DNA from 4 places in the Streptomyces sp. NPDC055239 genome. Region 3 is predicted to be linked to each of the others. Evidence: riboswitches for the same ligand, from Rfam matches in the RefSeq annotation. Region 3 holds a riboswitch; each other region holds the start of a gene.
The links. A riboswitch is a leader RNA that binds a small molecule or an ion and turns the genes downstream of it on or off. The one in region 3 is predicted to bind cyclic di-AMP.
Positions count from the first base shown of each region.

Region 1 (5,096 bases), on a different contig from region 3:
CGGGGCAGGGGCCGTCGGTCCACGCCGTACGGACGGACGGCCGGCGGAGCACGCGTGATCGCATGAGACACTGGTCTAGACAAGTGTGAGACACCTGGAAGGGCAGCAACACATGGCTGAGCGCCGCGTCAACGTCGGCTGGGCCGAGGGCCTTCACGCCCGACCCGCCTCCATCTTCGTCCGCGCGGCAACCGCCGCCGGCGTCCCCGTGACGATCGCCAAGGCTGACGGCAACCCCGTGAACGCCGCCTCCATGCTCGCGGTGCTCGGTCTGGGCGCGCAGGGCGGCGAGGAGATCGTGCTCGCTTCCGACGCCGAGGGCGCGGACGCCGCTCTCGACCGTCTGGCGAAGCTGGTCGCGGACGGTCTCGAGGAGCTCCCCGAGACCGTCTAGTAGAGACTGGTACTCATACGCCGAAGGGCCCGCCCGAAATAGGGGCGGGCCCTTCGGCGCTTCTGTTTCCCACTAACGAATATCAGAGCCACATTCCCTGAACATCCTGCATTCGGGCAGCCGAAATAATCCCGCGCCCCCCTCTGTCGAATAGCACTTCTTTGTATACGGCGCCTCTGTTAATGACGGAGACCCACCGTGTTTACGGCATGTTGCGAATCCCTCACACGATCACGTCCCGCGACCCGATGACCTTTCGGGGGAAAGCGCAGCCGGTGGGCGGCCGTCGCCCGTTCCGCGTGGGCCGCGGCGAGCGACCTGGCCCGTTCCGCGTCCCCGCGTGCGACCGCGTCGACGATCGCGGCGTGCTCCGCCCAGGACTCCGCGGGAGCGGCCGAGGTCTCGACGACGTACATCCAGGCGATCTTGTGCCGGAGCTGGGTGAGCAGCGCCGTGAGGCCCTGGCTGCCGGACGACTGGGCGAGCGTCTCGTGGAACCAGCCGCCCAGTGAGCGCAGATCATCGCTCTGACCGCCCCTCGAACGCTCCTGGCCGAGCCTGACGAGGCCGCGCAGGACCTTCAGGTGCGCCTCCGTGCGGCGCTGAGCGGCGCGGGCCGCACCGAGCGGCTCCAGGAGCATGCGTATCTCCAGGAGGTCGGCCGCCTCCTGCTCGGTGGGCTCCGCGACGCACGCGCCCGCGTGCCTGCGCGTGACGACGAAACCCTCGGCCTCCAGGGTGCGCAGGGCCTCGCGCACGGGGACGCGGGAGACTCCGTAGCGGCGCGCGAGCAGTTCCTCGGTGAGCCGGCCACCCCGTTCGTAGACACCGGAGACGATGTCGTCCCGGATGGCCGTGCATACCGAGTGCGCGGGAATGCGCATGACCTGACCTCCGCCTTAATCCCCGCGAAACGCGGTCGATCGACGCCTTTTCAGTGACCCTATTGCAGAGCGGCTGAATTTCCGATGGCAGGCCGAAATCCATGGATATATTTTGGCCAAAGGCGATCGGCGCGGGTACAGGTACGGCGGGTACAGGTACGGCGGGTACGGCGAAAGCCCCGGCTCTCGACGAGCCGGGGCTTTCGGCGGATCAGCTTTCGGTGGAGCAGCTTTCGCCGGATCAGACGCCGACGTCGTGCGCGCGGAGGTACGCGATCGGGTCGATGTCCGTGCCGTAGTCCTCGCCGGTGCGGGCCTCGAAGTGGAGGTGCGGGCCGCTGGAGTTGCCGGTGGAGCCCGAGAGGCCGATCTGCTGGCCCGGGGTGACGGCCTGGCCGACGGTGACGCCGAGGGACGACATGTGGCCGTACTGGGTGTACGTGCCGTCGTTCATCTTGATGACCACGTTGTTGCCGTAGGCACCGCCCCAGCCGGCCTCGACGACGGTGCCGGAGCCGACGGCGTGGACCGAGGTGCCTGACGCGGCGTGGAAGTCGATGCCGGTGTGGCTGCCGGAGGACCACATGCCGCCGCCGGTCTGGTAGCCCGTGGAGACGTACGAGCCGGTGATCGGGGAGACGTAGCTGTTGAGGCGCTTGCGCTCGGCCTCGCGAGCGGCACGCTCCTTGGCCTCGCGCTCCTTCTTGGCCTTGGCCTTCGCCTCGGCCTCGGCCTTGCGCTTGGCCTCCTCGGCCTTCTTCTTTGCGGCTTCTTCGGCCTTCTTGGCCGCTGCCGCGTCGTCGGCGGCCTGCTGCTGGGCAGCGGCCTGCGCGTCGATGCCGGCGGCGAGCGAGTCGCCGACGGAGATCGCCTGGGTGAGGCCGGTGTGCTCGAGAGCCGCGGCGTCGTCGGCGGCGAGGGCCGGAGCGGCCAGGCCTCCAATGACACCGGTGGTGGTGAGGGCGGCGACGCCCGCCACGTTCGCGGTCGTACGCGTGAGGCGGCTCGGGCGACGGTGCTTCCCGGTGGCACGGGTGAACGCCATGAAGCGGCTGATCCTTTCCTTCCTTCTCGCCTACCGGGTTAGCTGACGGGTTCGGAGCAGGAAGGTCTCCTACGAGTCCCTCGCCTCACGGCAAGGTTCCCGATTCACCCCAAGGGGACATGTGGGTCCCCGGCTCCCCTGGCTCGCGCCGTACGGGGACTCGGCGATGACTGTCCGGTGCCGCGGCTGCGGCGTACTGCATGACGAACAGCCGGACCGAACGCTAAGCGGGGCGCCTTTCGAACGACAAACAGATCAGAGCTTTTGTAGCGCACGCCACAGGGCAGACACGTAACCTCCATACTAATTCGGACATATGGGGACCCCGGTGGCAAATTCCAGCCACCGGGGTCCCCATATGTCCTGACTGTCACTCAGCCCGTGACCACACTCACTTCACCGATGCCGAGCGCCCTGACGGGCTCCTCGATCTGCGCGGCGTCACCGACGAGCACCGTCACCAGGCGGTCCTGGGGGAAGGCGCTCACCACGGCAGCGGTGGCCTCCACGGTGCCGGTCGCGGCCAACTGGCGGTACAACTGCGCCTGGAAGTCGTCCGGAAGGTGCTGCTCGACCTGATCGGCGAGGGTGGCGGCGACGGACGCGGCCATCTCGTACTTGAGCGGGGCGACGCCCACCAGGTTCTGCACGGCGACATCGCGCTCGGCGTCCGTCAGACCGTCGGCGGCGAGGGTGCGCAGCACCTTCCACAGGTCCTCGAGCGCCGGTCCCGTGGACTCGGTGTCCACCGAGCCGCTGATTGCCAGCATCGCGGCACCCGTGCCGTCCGGGGCGGAACGCAGGACCTGGGCGAACGACCGTACGCCGTAGGTGTATCCCTTCTCCTCGCGCAGGACGCGGTCCAGGCGCGAGGTGAGGGTGCCGCCGAGGCAGTACGTACCGAGCACCTGCGCGGGCCAGACGCGGTCGTGCCGGTCCGGCCCTACGCGGCCGATGAGCAGCTGCGTCTGGACGGCGCCGGGGCGGTCCACGATGACGACACGCCCGGTGTCGTCGGCGGTCACCGGGGGCACCGGGCGCGGCTGGGCCGTGCCACCCGTCCAGGCGCCGATGGTGTCGGCGAGGACGGCGTCAAGGTCGACGCCGGTCAGGTCGCCCACGACGACCGCGGTGGCCGTGGCGGGACGCACGTGCTTCTCGTAGAAAGCGCGCACCGCCGCCGAGTCGATGGCGGTGACCGTCTCCTCGGTGCCCTGGCGGGGGCGCGACATGCGCGACGTCGCCGGGAACAGCTGCCGCGAGAGCTCCTTGGCGGCGCGGCGGCCCGGGTTGGCGGCCTCGTGCGGGATCTCGTCCAGGCGGTTGCGTACGAGGCGTTCGATCTCGCTGTCCGCGAAGGCGGGGGCGCGCAGGGCGTCGGAGAGCAGGCCGAGCGCCTTCGGGAGGCGGGAGACCGGGACTTCGAGGGAGACGCGGACGCCGGGGTGGTCGGCGTGCGCGTCCATGGAGGCGCCACAGCGGTCGAGTTCCGCGGCGAAGTCCTCGGCAGAGTGCTTGTCGGTGCCTTCGTTGAAGGCCCTCGCCATGATCGTGGCGACTCCGTCGAGGCCCGCGGGCTCGGCGTCGAGCGGCGCCTCCAGGTGGATCTCCACGGCGACGACCTGCTGGCCGGGGCGGTGGCAGCGCAGCACGGTGAGGCCGTTGTCCAGGGTGGCGCGCTCGGGCGCGGGGAAGGCCCACGGCCGTGCGGTGCCCGCCTGGGGCTGGGGGTGGAACTGCATCGTCGCGGCCTCGGTCACTTCGCCGCCTCCTCTTCGTCCTCGTCGGTGGCTTCGGCGCCCTCAGGGGCCGCTGTGCCCTCTACGGGCTCGTACACGAGCACCGCGCGGTTGTCGGGGCGCAGGCGGGCCGCCGCGGCCGCCTTGACCTCATCGGCGGTGACGTCCAGGACGCGCCCGACGGCGGTCAGGGCGAGCTGCGGGTCGCCGAACAGGACGGCGTACCGGCACAGTTCGTCCGCGCGTCCCGACACCGTGGAGAGCCGGTCGAGCCACTCGCGCTCCAGCTGTGCCTGGGCGCGCTCCATCTCCTCGTCGGTGGGGCCCTCTTCCGCGAAGCGGGCGAGCTCCTCGTCGACGGCGGCCTCGATGACGGGGACCTCGACGTCGCCGGACGTCTTCACGTCGAGCCAGCCGAGCGAGGGCGCTCCGGCGAGGCGCAGCAGACCGAACCCGGCCGCCACCGCGGTGCGGTCGCGGCGCACGAGGCGGTTGTAGAGCCGCGACGACTCGCCGCTGCCCAGGACCGTGAGCGCCAGGTCGGCCGCGTCGCACGCGCGCGTGCCGTCCTCCGGGAGGCGGTAGGCGGCCATCAGGGCGCGGGCCGGCACCTCTTCCTCGACGACCTCGCGCAGCTCCTTGCCGATCGTGTCGGGCAGCGAGCCGTCGCGCGGCGGCTGCTTGGCGTCGTTCGAGGGGATGGACCCGAAGTACTGCTCGACCCAGGCGAGGGTCTGCTCCGGGTCGATGTCGCCGACGACCGACAGGACGGCGTTGTTGGGCGCGTAGTACGTACGGAAGAAGTTCCGCGCGTCCTCCAGCGTCGCCGCGTCCAGGTCGGCCATGGAGCCGATCGGGGTGTGGTGGTAGGGGTGGCCCTCGGGGTACGAGAGGGCGGTCAGCTTCTCGAACGCCGTGCCGTAGGGAACGTTGTCGTAGCGCTGGCGGCGCTCGTTCTTGACGACGTCCCGCTGGTTCTCCATGGATTCGTCGTCGAGCGCGGAGAGCAGCGAGCCCATCCGGTCGGCTTCCAG
Region 1 covers NZ_JBSGRD010000016.1:105,855-110,950, forward strand. Annotated here, with positions in the region: gene ACWFRJ_RS37820 (HPr family phosphocarrier protein) at 113-394, shown strand; gene ACWFRJ_RS37825 (GntR family transcriptional regulator) at 574-1,278, opposite strand; gene ACWFRJ_RS37830 (M23 family metallopeptidase) at 1,520-2,323, opposite strand; cyclic di-AMP (ydaO/yuaA leader) riboswitch at 2,336-2,499, opposite strand; gene ACWFRJ_RS37835 (M16 family metallopeptidase) at 2,698-4,083, opposite strand; gene ACWFRJ_RS37840 (M16 family metallopeptidase) at 4,080-5,096, opposite strand, start outside.
Region 1: another riboswitch for cyclic di-AMP. It lies ahead of ACWFRJ_RS37830 (M23 family metallopeptidase); the one in region 3 lies ahead of ACWFRJ_RS22865 (C40 family peptidase).

Region 2 (5,096 bases), on a different contig from region 3:
CCAGGACGTGCAGGCACTTCACGCGGTCCGGCATGCCGCCCGCGCTCGGGAAGCCCTCGAGGACCTCGATGGCGTCACGGCGCGCGATGTAGTCCTCGTGCGCCGCGCGGTACGCCGCGGCCAGCTCGGGGTCCGTCTTCAGCCGCTCCGACATCTCCTTCATGACGCCGTTGGCCTCGAGGGTGCCGATCGCGGAAGCGGCCCGCGGGCACGTCAGGTAGTACGTCGTCGGGAACGGCGTCCCGTCCGGCAGGCGCGGCGCCGTCTCGACGACGTCCGGCTGCCCGCAGGGGCAGCGGTGGGCGATGGCCCGCAGGCCGCGCGGCGGACGGCCGAGCTGCTGCTTGAAGGCCTCGACGTCGGCGTCGGTGGGCTCGGTGCGCGGGGTGGTCGGCGGGGGCGTTTCCATGCCTGTCTTTCGATCGGTTCGCTACGAGAGGTATTGGTGAGACTCGCTACGAGAGGTGTCGGTGAGAAAAGTCAGTCTTCGTCGGGACGGTCGGCCTTGTCGACGCCGTCCCAGACGTTCGAGTACCAGGGCCTGGCGGCCGCCCCCTGGTCGGCGCGCTGCGTCTTCGCCGCCCCGGGGCCGATCACCGTGTAGCCGGTCTCGCCCGGCATCACATAGTGCAGCCGCTCCCGGACACGCTGCTCCGCGTACGCGTCGTCCCGCCAGCGGGCCTTCTCGTCCTTCAGCTTCTCGACGTTCTCGCGGTGCTCGGCCTGCTCACGGCGCTGATCGGCGATCTCCGCGCGCTGCGACACGTACTGCCTTATCGGGTAGGCGAGCGCGACGACCAGCGAGCAGAGGACGAGCGCGAGGAGCGCGGCGCGTCCCGTGAGCCGGGAGCGGCGCGCCTGACGCTTCGTCTGCGAGCGGTAGACACGCTCCGCGGTCTGCTCGCCGAGCAGCCGCAGCCTGGTCGCGGTGGAGAACCGGTCGCGGTCCTTCACGGCCATGTGTGCCGCCTCCCCGATACGTACGTACGTCCCCGCACACGGTACGGGACCGAGTACGGGGACGTAGGTAACTACTCAGCGGAGCCGGATACCGAGCCGGAGCTCAGAAGCGGTTCAGCCCTTGAAGCGGGGGAACGCCGAACGGCCCGCGTAGACCGCGGCGTCGTCGAGGATCTCCTCGATGCGCAGCAGCTGGTTGTACTTGGCGACGCGCTCGGAGCGGGCCGGGGCGCCGGTCTTGATCTGGCCGCAGTTGGTGGCGACGGCCAGGTCGGCGATGGTGACGTCCTCGGTCTCGCCGGAGCGGTGCGACATCATGCACTTGAAGCCGCTGCGCTGGGCCATCTCGACGGCGTCCAGGGTCTCGGTCAGCGAGCCGATCTGGTTGACCTTCACCAGAAGCGCGTTGGCCGACTTCTCCTCGATGCCACGGGCCAGGCGCTCCGGGTTGGTGACGAACAGGTCGTCGCCCACGAGCTGGACCTTCTCGCCGAGCTTCTCGGTGATGACGTTCCAGCCGGCCCAGTCGTCCTCGAACAGCGGGTCCTCGATGGAGACGAGCGGGTACGAGGCGACGAGGCCCTCGTAGTACTCGGTCATCTCGGCGGCCGAGCGGGACTTGCCCTCGAACTCGTACTTGCCGTCCTTGTAGAACTCGGAAGCGGCGACGTCGAGGGCGAGGCCGATCTGCTCACCGGGGACGTAACCGGCCTGCTTGATGGCCTCGAGGATGAGGTCGAGCGCGGCGCGGTTGGAGTCCAGGTTCGGGGCGAAGCCGCCCTCGTCGCCCAGGCCGGTGGAGAGGCCCTTGTCCTTCAGGACCTTCTTCAGCGTGTGGTAGACCTCGGTGCCCCAGCGCAGGGCCTCGGAGAACGACTCGGCGCCGATCGGCGCGATCATGAACTCCTGGATGTCGACGTTCGAGTCGGCGTGCGACCCGCCGTTCAGGATGTTCATCATCGGAACGGGCAGCAGGTGCGCGTTCGGACCGCCGAGGTAGCGGAAGAGCGGCAGGTCGGAGGCCTCCGACGCGGCGTGCGCGACGGCGAGCGAGACGCCGAGGATGGCGTTGGCGCCGAGCGAGCCCTTGTTGTCGGTGGCGTCGAGGTCGAACATCGCCTGGTCGATCAGGCGCTGCTCGGTCGCGTCGTACCCGACGAGCTCCGGGCCGATCTGCTCGATGACGGCGAGGACGGCCTTCTCCACGCCCTTGCCCTGGTAACGGTTGGGGTCACCGTCACGGAGTTCGATGGCCTCGAAAGCACCGGTGGACGCACCGGACGGAACGGCGGCACGACCCGTGCTGCCGTCGTCGAGGCCGACCTCGACCTCGACCGTGGGGTTGCCTCGGGAGTCCAGGATTTCCCGGGCTACGACGACGTCGATGGACGGCACGAGCATCTCCTTCTGGGATGTGACGCGGGTACGCGGGGCGTTGGCCTCGCGGACACGAGCCTAACCGGCTCCCGGGCAAGAGCGAGCCGAGCCGCCGCCCTATGGACAAACCGAGAGCAAAAAGTTTCCGAACGGAACAAAACAAACCCCGCCCCGGTGCGTACGGGGGATACGCGCACCGGGGCGGGGTGGACCCGTGGGGACGGGGATGGGGCAGGCGGCGCCTCCGCCGAAGCGCCGCCGCCACTCTCAGCTTCTCGGCCGAGCTGCAGCAGGCTCCTCTTAGCTGAGGTGCAGCTGCTGACCCGGGAAGATCATGTCGGCGTTGTCGATGATGTCGCCGTTGAGCTTGTACACCTTGTGCCAGCCGCCCTTGACGTCCTTCGCCTCGGCGATCTTGGAGAGGGTGTCGCCCTTCTTGACCTTGTACTCGCCGTCGCCCTTCTTGACCGTCTTGCCGGTCGGGGTCTCGACGGTCTTCTTGGACTCGGTCTTCGGAGCCTCGGCCTTCGGAGCCGCCTGCTTCGGAGCGGCCTGCTGCGGCTGCTCGGTCTGCGCGCTGGGCTCGTTCTTGGGCTGCTCCTGGGTCTGCTGCGGGGCGCTCTCCTGCGCACCGCCACCCTCGTTGGAGGCGCCCGAGAGGCCGACGCCGCAGCTCGGCCAGGCACCCTTGCCCTGGCCCGCGAGGACCTTCTCGCCGATCTCTATCTGCTGGGCCTTGGAGGCCTGGTCGGCGCTGGACGCGTACTTCGTGCCGCCGTACGCCGCCCAGGTGGACGACGAGAACTGCAGGCCGCCCGTGTAGCCGTTGCCGGTGTTGATCGACCAGTTGCCGCCGGACTCGCACTGGGCGACGGCGTCCCACTGGGAGTTCGTCGCTGCGGAGGCCGAGCCGGCCGCCATCAGCGGGGCTGCTACCGCGACACCGGTGACGCCTGCGAGCGTGGCGACACGGGTGGCCTTGGACGGGCGGCGGTGCTTGCCCTTGCTGGAAAACAGCATGAGTGATCCCCTCACCGACGCCTGCGAGGTGAGCTGTCGGGTTCGGGCCGATGAAGTTGCCCGGCCGCGCTTCCTTGAGCGCGACTTAACCCCTAGCCGTTCCCGTCCGTTCCTCCGCATCGCTCTCGCGATGCTGAACGGCCGGGCCCGGCGGAAACCTTGGTTCCCCCGCTCCTGCCTACGGCGCTTACGCGACGACTGTTCCCGAACGGCCGTTGGCAGGACTCGGCGTACCGACCGGCGGGGCCCGCTGTGGCGAGCGGTCACGACCGTAGGCATGACATCGGCCGATTTCCAAAGACGATCAGGGCTTCTGAGACCCATGTCTCACTTGCGCCAATTGGGACATCAGGCGCAAAGCGAGTCACCAACTTCCCCTACTTTTCGCCCAAATCGAGGCTCTGACCGGGAAGAATGAGATCGGGGTCGGAGCCGACGGCCTTCTCGTTCTCGGCGTACAGCTCGGTCCACCCGCCCTTCACGTCGAGGTCGTCGGCGATGGCCCAGAGGTTGTCTCCGGAGCGGACCGTGTACGTCCCGTCCGAGCCGTCCTGCTGGCGCTCGTCGCCACGGGAGGCGTGCCGGCCCGAACCCTCGCGGGAGTCGCCGCCGGACACCTTGCCGTCCGCGCTGTCGCCCCGGTGGCGGCCTTCACCCTCACCGGCGGTGGGGGTGGTGGTGGGGGTCGGCGAAGTCTCATCGCTCTGCCCTGACTTGCCTGAGTCGTCGGAATCATCCGAATCACCTGACTCGTCGTGATTCTTGTCTCGCACCTCATCGCCGGACTTGCCGGACTTGCCGGACTTGCCGGACTCATCCGAGGGCTTGTCCGAAGACTTGGCGCTGTCCGAGGGGTCGGCCGAATCGCTCGGCGACGCGCTCGGCTCATCCGCGTCATCCGAGTCGTCCGAGTGGTCCGACTCGCCGGGGTCGGCCGACTCCGTCGACCCGCCGGAAGGCGTCGTCGTGATCGGAGCGCCCGGGTCGACGTCGGCGGCGGCGCCGTCCTGGGTGAGCCCTGCGACCGGCGCACAGCTCGGCCAGGCCTTGGTCCCCTGATCGTCGAGAACCTTCTCGGCCACGGAGATCTGCTGCGAGCGGCTGGCCTGATCGGCGCTGGGCGCGTAGTCGAGGCCGCCGTTGTCCTCCCAGACCTGCTGCGACAACTGGAGACCGCCGTAGTACCCGTTCTTCGCGTCCGCGCTCCAGGCCCCGCCGCTCTCGCACTCCGCGACCTTGTCCCACGTGGCGGCGTCCGCCGCGCTCGCGCTGGTGGCGCCGAGCAGCGGGATGGCGATGGCCGATCCTGCGACTCCTGCCGCGACGATCAGGGCCGGGGCCTGGCGGGGGCGTCGGTGACGACCATTGCCGGAGAGCATGCGGTTGCCTTTCGCGTGACTGGAGCGACGACTGCGGCACCGGAGGCCGGGTCGTCGGTGAACGTAGCGGGAGTCGAACGCTTGTCACAAGTCGATGCAGCGGAGATCACGTGAAAGTCACAGTCTTGACGGCATGTCAGCTGGACGGCGTTTCAGATGGCTGATATTTGCTCTGCTGTGCGGGCGCGAACTCCACGGGCAGCGTGCGGAGTCCACGCATGATGAGCCCGCCACGCCATCTCAAATCGTCAGGTTCCGCCGCGAGTCGCAGGTCAGGAAGGCGCCGCAGAAGCGTCGCGAGGGCGGTCTGCCCTTCGAGCCGGGCAAGCGGTGCGCCGAGACAGTAATGAATGCCATGGC
Region 2 covers NZ_JBSGRD010000006.1:329,636-334,731, reverse strand. Annotated here, with positions in the region: gene ACWFRJ_RS21855 (DUF501 domain-containing protein) at 1-409, opposite strand, end outside; gene ACWFRJ_RS21850 (FtsB family cell division protein) at 481-960, opposite strand; gene eno (phosphopyruvate hydratase) at 1,075-2,361, opposite strand; gene ACWFRJ_RS21840 (transglycosylase family protein) at 2,638-3,357, opposite strand; cyclic di-AMP (ydaO/yuaA leader) riboswitch at 3,361-3,553, opposite strand; gene ACWFRJ_RS21835 (transglycosylase family protein) at 3,735-4,736, opposite strand; gene ACWFRJ_RS21830 (cytochrome P450 family protein) at 4,873-5,096, opposite strand, start outside.
Region 2: another riboswitch for cyclic di-AMP. It lies ahead of ACWFRJ_RS21840 (transglycosylase family protein); the one in region 3 lies ahead of ACWFRJ_RS22865 (C40 family peptidase).

Region 3 (5,096 bases):
GGGGGCTCGGTGGGCTTCAGGGCTCATACGACGCTTTCGGTCCGGGGCGGATTTCGGAGTGGTTTTCGGAGCGGTCTTCGGGGCGGTTGGCGGCCGACGTTCGTGGCCGCGTTCTCGGCATGCGCTTTCAGCGAGCGGCTGAAACACGGCGCATCGGTTGACTCCGGCGGATCACACGAACATGCTCCCCACTACGACGTTACGTACGTCCTGTACATTTTTCACAGAAGCCTTGGGGCATAGCCGCCCCCGGCAGAGGAGAGACGTGCCATGAACCGACCGTTCGCCCGCTATGTCCTGCCCGAGTTCACCGAGCGCACCACCACGGGGCAGCGGACCCTCGATCCGTACTCGAAACTGCTCGAGGAACGCATCGTCTTCCTCGGGACGCCCGTCGACGACACCTCCGCCAACGATGTGATGGCGCAGTTCATGCACCTCGAATACCTGGCGCCCGACCGCGACATCTCGCTTTACATCAACTCCCCCGGCGGCTCGTTCAGCGCCATGACGGCGATCTACGACACGATCCAGTTCGTCACCTGCGACGTGGAGACCACCTGCCTGGGCCAGGCCGCATCGGCCGCCGCCGTCCTGCTGGCCGCGGGCACCCCCGGCAAGCGATGCGCGCTGCCGGGCGCCCGGGTCCTCATCCATCAGCCCTCGCTCGCCGAGCCGATCCACGGCCAGGCCACCGACTTGGCGATCCAGGCCGACGAACTCCTGCGCACCCGGGCGCAACTGGAGAGGCTGCTCGTCCAACACACCGGCCGGAGCCCGGAGCTCGTCGCGGCCGACATCGAGCGCGACAAGATCCTGAGCGCCTCCGAGGCGGTCGAGTACGGCCTGGTGGACCGGATCGTCGCGAGCCGCAAGTCATCCCCGCGCACCCCGGACGCGAGGTGAACCACCGGTGTTGCCGCCCGAGCTCCCTCCCCTGCCCGCACTCACCCGAGCCGAGGGCGAGTTGATCGACCGATACCTCGAAGTGGTCGACCTGGTCGGCAGGATCAACCCCGCCCGCGCCTCGGACACCTACGGCGGCCTGCGCGCCGCACAGGCCCTGGTGGGCAGCGCGACCGCCCTGCGGGACGCCCTGACCCTCATGCACCAGCGGGGCGAGAGCGCCGTGCACGCGCCGACGCTGGCCCGAGCGCTCCGTGTGCTGGACGGGGAGCGGCGAGCCGGACGGGTCACCGTGCCGCCCCCGTCGGCATCCTGAGTCCCCGTCACCCCGGCCCTGGCGTCCGAACCGTCCGGGGCAGGACTCAAACGAACCAAACGGGCTACCTCGTTCGGCGTAGACATTCGTAGTCATTCGGGCCGTCCGCGGTTGCGTCAGATGTGTACGCGATGGCCGGAATTACTCGTTCCGGTGCTGGTCGAACGATCGTCGAGTGCCTCGCTCCGCTCCCGAATCAGACCTTGTCCACCTGAATGGTTCAGCCGTGAGGAGCCTCACAAAACGCCGTTTCGGCTCGGAATTCGCACCCTTGTCGGGTCAAGATCCCTTCCGACGACAAGCCCCCGCCACAGCGGCGGGGCGGTCCGGGCGGACGCCGAGTCCTGCCGCCACCCGGATGACCGGTCGACATCGGTGCATCGGCAGGAGTGGAGGACCCAGGCATGACGGGTCGGTCCGGAAGGTCCGGACGCCGACCCTTGGGGTGAAGCCGCACATCGCGGCCGGGCAACTTCGCCAGCCCGAATCCGACAGGTCATCCTTCACAGGCGGCTGACGAAGGGTTGCGCATGACCGCGCTGAAGCATGTTCCGTCGCTGCTCACCAGGGCCGGCTCCGTATCGGTCCTCACGCTCGCCGTCGTAGGCGGCACCCTCGTGGCCCCAGGGCTCACGACGGAAGCAGAGGCAGCGACTCACGGGACCAAAGCGCTCAAGATCGCTGCCTCCAAGAAAGGCTCGCCGTACCGCTGGGGAGCGACGGGGCCGCACAGGTTCGACTGCTCGGGCCTGACGCTCTACTCGTTCAAGCGCGCGGGCAAGAAGCTGCCTCGCACCGCCGCACAGCAGTACAACAAGACCCGCCACGTCTCGGCGTCGAAACGCTCCCGCGGCGACCTGGTCTTCTTCCACTCCGGCCGGAACGTCTACCACGTCGGCATCTACGCCGGGAAGGGCCGGATCTGGCACGCCCCGAAGTCGAACACCGTGGTGCGCCTCGAGAAGATCTGGACGAAGAGCGTCTGGTACGGCAGGGTGCGCTGATCACCCGTCACTGAACGCCGGCTGCCGAGCGGCGGCGGGAGCCTCACGGCTGCCGCCGCCGCTCGGCGGCCCCCGGCCGAGTCTCCGCCCGGCCCCCCGCCCGGCCCTCTGATCGGCGCGTCCACCGGGCGTGGACGGCGTCCACGCGGATACTCGTGCGCCATGGCCGAAAACAACAGTGCTCCCACCGCGGGGGACCCGCCGCCGCGCCACGAGACGAGCTTCGAGCGCGCCGACCGCAACTTCTCCGAGATCCTCCAGGAGCTGCGCGTCACGCAGGCCGGAGTGCAGATCCTCTTCGCGTTCCTGTTGACGCTCGCCTTCACCGAACGCTTCACCTCGCTCGACACGGTGCAGCGCGCCACGTACGTCACCACGCTGCTGCTCGCCGTCCTGTCCGCCGCGCTTTTCACCGCGCCTGCCGCCTTGCACAGGTGGCTGTTCGGGCAGCACTCCAAGCCGCGGATCGTGCGGGTGTCGTCACGCCTCGCCGGTATCGGCATGGTGGTCCTGGTGTTCGCGCTCGCCGGTTCCGTGCTCCTGGTCGTGGACGTGGCGGTGGGCCGCACCGGCGGGATCGTCGCGAGCGCGGGCACCCTTGTGGTGTGCGCGGGCCTCTGGGGCCTGCTTCCCGTCCTGGTGCGGCGCGGCGCGGGCAAGGGCGAGTATGACGACGACTCCGGCGGGTCGGACCGCGTCACGCCATCAGGACGGCCTCGGTGAGGAGCACCAGGCCGAGGACGCTGAGCGCGACACCTGTGCCGCCCTCGATCGCACGGGCCGTACGCGGCCTCCGCAGCCGGCGGCCGAGCCGGTCCACCAGGAGCGCGACGACCGGGAACCATACGAGGGCCAGGGCCACGATGATGGACGCCAGCAGCAGCGTCCTGGGCATCGCGGGGCTGCCCGCGGGCACGAACTGGGGCAGCACGCTGAGGAAGGTGATGGGCGCCTTGGGGTTGAGGGCGTTGGTGAGGAAGCCCTGTCGCAGACTGCCCCCGGCCGCCGCCTCTGCCTCGCCGTCCGGTGTGCCGAAGCTCTCCGGCGGACGCGCCGCCGACCGCAGGGCGCGGTAGCCGAGGTACAGCACGTAGGCCCCGCCCATGACCTGCAGCGCCCGGAAGAGCGTGGGAACCGCCGCCAGGACGGCCGCGACCCCGGCCACCGCGAGCACCGTGTGCACCACGAGCCCGCCCGCGACACCGATCGCGCAGGCGACTCCGGCGCGGCGGGAGGTGAGGGCGTTGCGTACCACCACGGCGAAGTCGGCACCCGGCATGGCGACCATGCCCGCGGCGACTCCGGTGAAGGCGACCAGTTGTGCGTCCATGACCTCAAGGCTGCCGTTCTTCTGCCTTCAGCAGGTATGTGGAATATCCTGGGTCTGCCTTAAGCAGGCGTTTATCCCCCGCGCCGACGGACAGCACCACACGGCCTCACGGCCCGTCGGCTCCTGCACCGGGAGACCTCCATGTACGACCCGACGCGGCTCGCCGCACTGGTGGCGGTCTCCGAGGCCGGGTCGATCACCCGCGCCGCCGAACGACTCGGCTACACCGTGCCCGCCCTCTCCCAGCAGCTGGCCAAGCTCGAGCGGGAGGCGGGCACCTCACTCCTGGTCCGGCATCACCGCGGGGCACGCCTCACCGGCGCGGGCGAACTCCTTCTCGCGCGGGCGCGCCGGGTCCTCGACGAGATGGAGCAGGCCCGGCACGAACTCGCCCGGCTCGCGGGCCTGTCCGGCGGCAGACTGCGCGTGGGGACCTTCACCACCGCCGGGATCCATCTGATGCCGCCCGCGCTCACCGCGTTCCGCCGCGCTCATCCGGACATCGAGCTGATGGTGCGGGACTACGAACCGCCGCTCGGCGTCGCGGCCGTGGCCTCGGGCGAGGTCGACCTGGCCCTCACGCACACCTACGAGCCCGCGGACGCGCTGCCGCTGCCCGCGTCCGTGTCCGTGGAGCCGGTCCTGGTCGAGGAGTTGGTCCTGGTGACCTCGCCGGGCCACGTGCTCGCGAGCGCCTCGTCGCGGCTGCCCCTGAGTGAGCTGGCCGGTCAGCCGCTGATCAGCATGGCGCCGACGCATCCACCCCGGCAGGGCGTGGAGTCCGCGCTCGTCCGGGCCGGGGCGACGCCCTCGGTCCTGGTCGAGACTCCGGGTTACGCGCTGGTGTGCGCGCTGGTGAGCGCCGGGCTCGGGGTCGCCGTCGTACCGGAGATGGTGGCGCGGACGGCGGTCACCCCGGTGGGGGTCAGGCCGCTCGAGCCGGGGAATCTTCGCCGTACGATCTCGGTCGTCCACCGCTCCGACGGGTCGCATCCCGCGGCGGACACCTTCCGGGCGCTGCTCCGGGGAGCCTTCGGACGCACAGCGGGGTGAGGGCGAGAAGCTCAGCGAGGTGAGGGCGAGGGCGAAGCCGAGGGCGCCGCTGTCGTGTCACCGCGGACCGTCGCGGTCCACGGCAGCTCGATCCAGACCGTCTTGCCGCCCTCGGCGGTGGGCGTGACCGACAGTCTGCCGCCGCACTCCATGGTCAGCCAGCGGATGATCACCAGGCCTCGGCCGTTGTCCTGCTGGACGGCGGCGGGCAGCCGCTTGGGGTAGCGGGGGTGGCTGTCCGTGACGCCGATGCGCAGCTGCTCCTCCCGGTCGAGCTCCATCTCCACCGTGAAGGTGGGCGACTGGCCCCGGGTGTGCTGGACGGCGTTCGTGGCGAGTTCGGAGACGATGAGCCGGACCGTGTCGGCCGCTTCCGTGCCGTCCGGGAGGCCCCACTCGGTGAGGACGGTCAACACGTGCTTCCGGGCCGCGGAGACCGAGGCAGGATCGCTCGGCAGGGTGACGGATGCTTCCTGAAGGTCTGCCA
Region 3 covers NZ_JBSGRD010000007.1:89,864-94,959, reverse strand. Annotated here, with positions in the region: gene ACWFRJ_RS22880 (amidase) at 1-27, opposite strand, end outside; gene ACWFRJ_RS22875 (ATP-dependent Clp protease proteolytic subunit) at 271-906, shown strand; gene ACWFRJ_RS22870 (hypothetical protein) at 914-1,222, shown strand; cyclic di-AMP (ydaO/yuaA leader) riboswitch at 1,586-1,749, shown strand; gene ACWFRJ_RS22865 (C40 family peptidase) at 1,753-2,226, shown strand; gene ACWFRJ_RS22860 (DUF6328 family protein) at 2,389-2,949, shown strand; gene ACWFRJ_RS22855 (LysE family translocator) at 2,924-3,556, opposite strand; gene ACWFRJ_RS22850 (LysR family transcriptional regulator) at 3,698-4,609, shown strand; gene ACWFRJ_RS22845 (ATP-binding protein) at 4,621-5,096, opposite strand, start outside.

Region 4 (5,096 bases), on a different contig from region 3:
GCCTCTACAACACGGTGTGCGGCATCGGCATCACCGCGGGGAACCTCGCGACCGGCGCCCTCCTGGGCGCCACCCGGTCCGCGCCCGCCGTGCTGTGGCTCGGCCTCGCGGCCCTGGGCGCCATCTGCGCGCTCGCCCTGCGCGGCCTCTCCCGGACGGGGCGCCTCGCCCCGCAGCCGGTCGGTACGCCCTAGGGGCCTCTGGCCGGCGCTAACCCGGTCGGCCCACACCGGTCGCCCCGCGCCGTCGCTCCGGGAACCCTGGACGAGCGCGGTCATGGATCTGGTCCTGGCCGCGGGATTCGGCAGGAGAAGACCGGTGGGGCAGCGAGGAGGAAGCGGCGGCCAGGGGGAGGGGGTGACGGGCATGGGGCAGGGAGAGGGTGCGAGTGCGGGCGAGGGCGCGGGCAAGCGTGAGGGCGCCGGCAAGCGTGCGGGCGGCAAGTCCGCGAGCCGGGGTCCCGGCAGTCGAGGCCCTGGCAGCAGACGCCTTGGCAGTCGAGGTCCCGGCAAGCGGCCGCGCGGGGCTCACAGCAAGAGCCCCACTGTCAGGCACGAGCGGGCGTTCGTACGGGCGCTTCCGCTGCTGCTCATCGTCGTAGGCATCGTCTACGACATCTCGACCCCGCCCCAGTTCACCGCCGCGCCCCTCTTCGCGGCCGCCCCGCTCGTCGCCGCCCCCTTCTACTCGCTGCTCAGCACCACCCTCATCGGCGCCGGTACCTCCGTCGCCGTGCTCGGCCTGCACTTCAAGACCAACACCGGCACCGACGTCGACGCCATCACCGAGGTGTTCACCGTGGTGACCGTCGCCGTGCTCGCCGTCCTCATCAACCGCGTCGTGCGCCGCGGCGACGAACAGCTCGCCTCCGCCCGTTCCATCGCAGAGGCCGCCCAGCGCGCCGTACTGCCGCAGCCGGATCCCCGGATCGGCGGGCTCGACGTCGCGGCGCGGTACGAGGCAGCGGAGGCCGACGCGTTCATCGGGGGTGATCTGTACGCCGTTCAGGACACCCCGCACGGCGTACGCGTCATCGTCGGCGACGTACGAGGAAAGGGCATGGGAGCGGTGGCGGCCGTCGCCGTCGTCATCGGGGCGTTCCGGGAGGCCGCCGAGCAGGAGGCCACGCTGGAGGCGGTGGCGCAGCGCCTCGAGCGTGCCCTCGCGCGTGAGGGCACGCGGCGCGACGGGCTCGACGACTTCGAGGGGTTCACCACCGCCATCCTCGCGGAGATCCCGCACAGCGACGGTCTCGTACGCCTCATCAATCGTGGGCACCCGGGACCGCTGCTCCTGCGCGGCGACGGGCGGCTGTGCGTCCTGTCCGCGACCGAGCCCGCGCTGCCGCTCGGGATGGGCGAACTGGGTGCCTGGCCGGATCGCGCGGACGAGACGGAGTTCCCGCCGGGGGCGATGCTCCTGCTCCACACCGACGGGCTCTCCGAGGCGCGTGACAGCCGGGGCGAGTTCTACGATCCCGCCGCCCGGCTCGGCGGCCGGATCTTCCCGGGACCCAATGGTCCGGACGCGCTCCTCGCCACGCTCACCGAGGAAGTGCGGCGGCACACCGGGGGCGGCACGACCGACGACATGGCGCTGCTCGTGGTGCGGCGGCCGTTGGTGACGGGTGACGCCACGTCTCGTACGGAGATCGATGTCACGGGCCGTGACTGAAGGACACCACTCCGCATAACAACTGACGCACTGTCAAGGAGATGTGAAGCTCCGGTGTGTGAAGAAGTGGGGTCAACTCGACCCGTTCCAGCCCTCCGTGTCCCGGTAAGTACCGGCCAGATCCGTTAACGATCAACTGGAACAGCTTGGAATACGACCCTGCTGTCTATTAACGTTCGATAACGCAGCGCGGTCGTCCCAACCGACACTCGAGTCGGCTCCGCGCGCACGCGCCTAATCCCGCAAGGGAGCCGGGGAACCACCAATTGGGGTGAATCGGTCATCTGTGCATCCGTGCCAGATGCTCGTAGGAGACCTTCCTGCTCCGAACCCGTCAGCTAACCCGGTAGGCGAGAAGGAAGGAAAGGAGTGCGCCCCGGTGGCGTCCAACCGCCCTGCCCCCCAAGGCACTTATGTACCGAATGACGACGATTTCGGCGGGTACGACGACAATTCCTGGGAGGAATGGAATCCCACCGAGGAGTCCGTCCGCCCGGTCCGCGGCAGGCACCGCGTCCACAAGCGGGGCGGTGGCGGGCTCGCCCGCAGCTCCACGGTTCTCGGTGTAGGCGTCATCGCCGCCGTCGGCGCGGGCGGCATCGCCACCGCGCAGGGCGGCAAGCCCCCGGTCTCCATAGAGATGCCGGACCTCTCGGCCGTCACGGACTCGCTGCCGGAGGCCAAGTCGCTCCCGGGCGTGGGGTCTTTGATATCCGACGGCTCCGATTCCTCCGACTCCGCCGCCGCGGAGAGCGGCGTCGCGGTGGCCGCCGCGCCGCTGAGCGCCGCCGGTCTCAGCACCGCCGACGCCGAGCAGGGCAGCACGGACGCGGGCGAGGCGCTGCGGGCCCGCATCATGGAGCAGGCCGAGAACCAGCAGGACCAGGCGGACGCCGCGGTCCAGAAGGCGGCCGAAGAAGCCGCCGTCAAGCAGGCAGCCGCACAGGCCGCCGCCAAGCAGACCGCGGCCGAGAAGAAGATCGCCGCCGAGAAGGCCGCCGCGAAGAAGAAGGCCGAGGCGGAGGCCAAGAAGAAGGCAGAGGCGGAGCGCCTTGCCAAGCTCGCGAAGAGCTACACACTGCCCGTCGGCTCGTACACGCTCACCGGCACCTTCGGTCAGCCCGGCTCCATGTGGTCCTCCGGGTACCACACGGGCCTGGACTTCGCGGCTCCGACGGGTACGCCGATCAAGGCCATCCACTCCGGCACCATCAAGGAGGCCGGCTGGGCGGGGGCGTACGGCTACCGCACGGTCCTGGAGCTCGACGACGGCACCGAGCTGTGGTTCTGCCACCAGTCGTCGATGAGCGTCAGCGTCGGCCAGAAGGTCACCACCGGCGAGGTCATCGGCCGTGTCGGCGCGACCGGCAACGTGACGGGGGCCCACCTCCACCTGGAGGTCCACCCGGGCGGCGACTCGACCGGCGTCGACCCGGCGGCTTGGCTGCGCGGCAAGGGCCAGTCGCTCTGACCGCCGCTCTGCAGCAGCCTCTCTGAAGCAGCATCTGAACTCCGGCGGTCCTGGCGACAACCCCCCGACGTCAGGGCTGCCGGTTCGGCACGCCCACTTTCCGAGTTATGCGCATGAGTTGTGCGGAATGCTGCGGTCCGTATGGGCGTTGAGTTCCGTATGACTTCTCTCCGCAAGCTCGGCTCGTCCGACCTCGACGTCTTCCCGCTCGCCCTGGGCGGCAACGTCTTCGGCTGGACGGCCGACGAGGCGCAGTCCTTCTCCGTGCTCGACGCCTACACCGCCGCCGGCGGCAACTTCATCGACACCGCCGACGTCTACTCGGCCTGGGTGCCCGGCAACAAGGGCGGCGAGTCCGAGCACGTCATCGGCAACTGGCTCGCCGCGCGCGGCAACCGTTCCGACGTCGTCCTCGCCACGAAGGTCGGCGCCCACCCCGATTACAAGGGTCTCTCCGCCAACACCATCAAGTCCGGTGCCGAGGAGTCGCTGCGCCGCCTGCGCACGGACTACATCGACCTCTTCTACACGCACTACGACGACCCGACCGTCTCCGTCGAGGAGATCATCGGCGCGCTCGACGACCTGGTGACGTCCGGCAATGTCCGCGCCATCGCCGCGTCCAACGTGACCGCCGAGCGGCTCCAGGAGTTCCTCGACTTCTCCGACCGCGAGGGCCTCGCGCGCTACTCGGCGCTGCAGCCGCACTACAACCTCGTCTCGCGCGACACGTACGAGGGCTCGCTCGAGCAGGTCGCATCGCGCTCCGGCCTGGCCGCCGTCCCGTACTACGCGCTCGCCTCCGGCTTCCTGACCGGCAAGTACCGCCCGGGCACGCAGGTCGACAGCGCGCGGGCCGAGGGCGCGGGCAAGCACCTGGAGACCGAGCGTGGCCGACGGGTGCTCGCCGCGCTCGACGAGGTCGCGCAGGCCCGCGGCGCCGAGATCGCGACCGTGGCCCTGGCGTGGCTCGCGGCTCAGCCGACGGTGGCGGCGCCGATCGCGTCGGCCCGTACGGTCGAGCAGCTGCCCGCGCTGCTCGCGGTGGGGGAGCTCGAACTGACGGAGTCCGAGGTGGCGACGCTCACGGCGGCTTCCGCCTAGCCCCGGTAGGGGTTGTACGCGGGGTAGGGCATCGCGGGCCGGGCGGCGTACGGATATCCGTAGGGGTTCTGCTGCTGCGGATAGGGCTGTTGGTAGGGCTGCGGGTACCCGTACGGCGGCGGCATCGGTACGAGTACCGGTGCTGTCGCGCGCGCCGCGTAGGCGAGTGCGGGCCGTGCCGCCTCGCGGCGCTCCCACAGCGCGTGCAGCAGTTCCCGCTCCCGTACGACGAAGTCGGAGCCCGCGCGGCCCTTGCGCCCCCGGTGCCGCAGGAGCGCGAGGGAGGTCGCGTACGTCTCGTACTGGGCGACCGTGCGCGCCGCGGCCTTGCCCTGCGTGTACGAGGCGTAGTCGCGGGCGAGCGTGCGGGCGCGCATCGTGCCCAGGGCGTACGGCTCCGGCGCGGTGAGCCAGCCCGCGAGCGCGTACGCGGGCAGTTCCGCGCGCACGATGCGCAGGCCGCGCTGCCTGGTCCAGATCACCAGCCAGGTGAGCAGGCCGAACGACGGCAGCATGAAGAGCGCGTACACGGCGAAGAAGCCGTAGTCCCCGAAGCTCGCCGAGCCGTTCCACAGGGCGTGCAGGCTCATCGCCAGGAGCAGTCCGCCGACGGGGAGCAGGACGCGGCGCCAGTTCTGCCGGTCGGTGCTGAGCGCGGCGATGCCGAAGCCGATGCCGGTGAGCACGGTGAAGAGCGGGTGGGCGAAGGGCGACATGACGACGCGTACGAAGAAGGTCGCCGCCGTCACGGACGCGAGCCCGGTCCCGCCGTTGAGCTGGTCGGTGCCGAAGGCGCTGCCGAGATAGAGGATGTTCTCGGTGAACGCGAAGCCGGTGGCGGTCACTC
Region 4 covers NZ_JBSGRD010000014.1:271,506-276,601, forward strand. Annotated here, with positions in the region: gene ACWFRJ_RS36090 (MFS transporter) at 1-194, shown strand, start outside; gene ACWFRJ_RS36095 (PP2C family protein-serine/threonine phosphatase) at 367-1,674, shown strand; cyclic di-AMP (ydaO/yuaA leader) riboswitch at 1,896-2,042, shown strand; gene ACWFRJ_RS36100 (M23 family metallopeptidase) at 2,054-3,145, shown strand; gene ACWFRJ_RS36105 (aldo/keto reductase) at 3,305-4,249, shown strand; gene ACWFRJ_RS36110 (PrsW family intramembrane metalloprotease) at 4,246-5,096, opposite strand, start outside.
Region 4: another riboswitch for cyclic di-AMP. It lies ahead of ACWFRJ_RS36100 (M23 family metallopeptidase); the one in region 3 lies ahead of ACWFRJ_RS22865 (C40 family peptidase).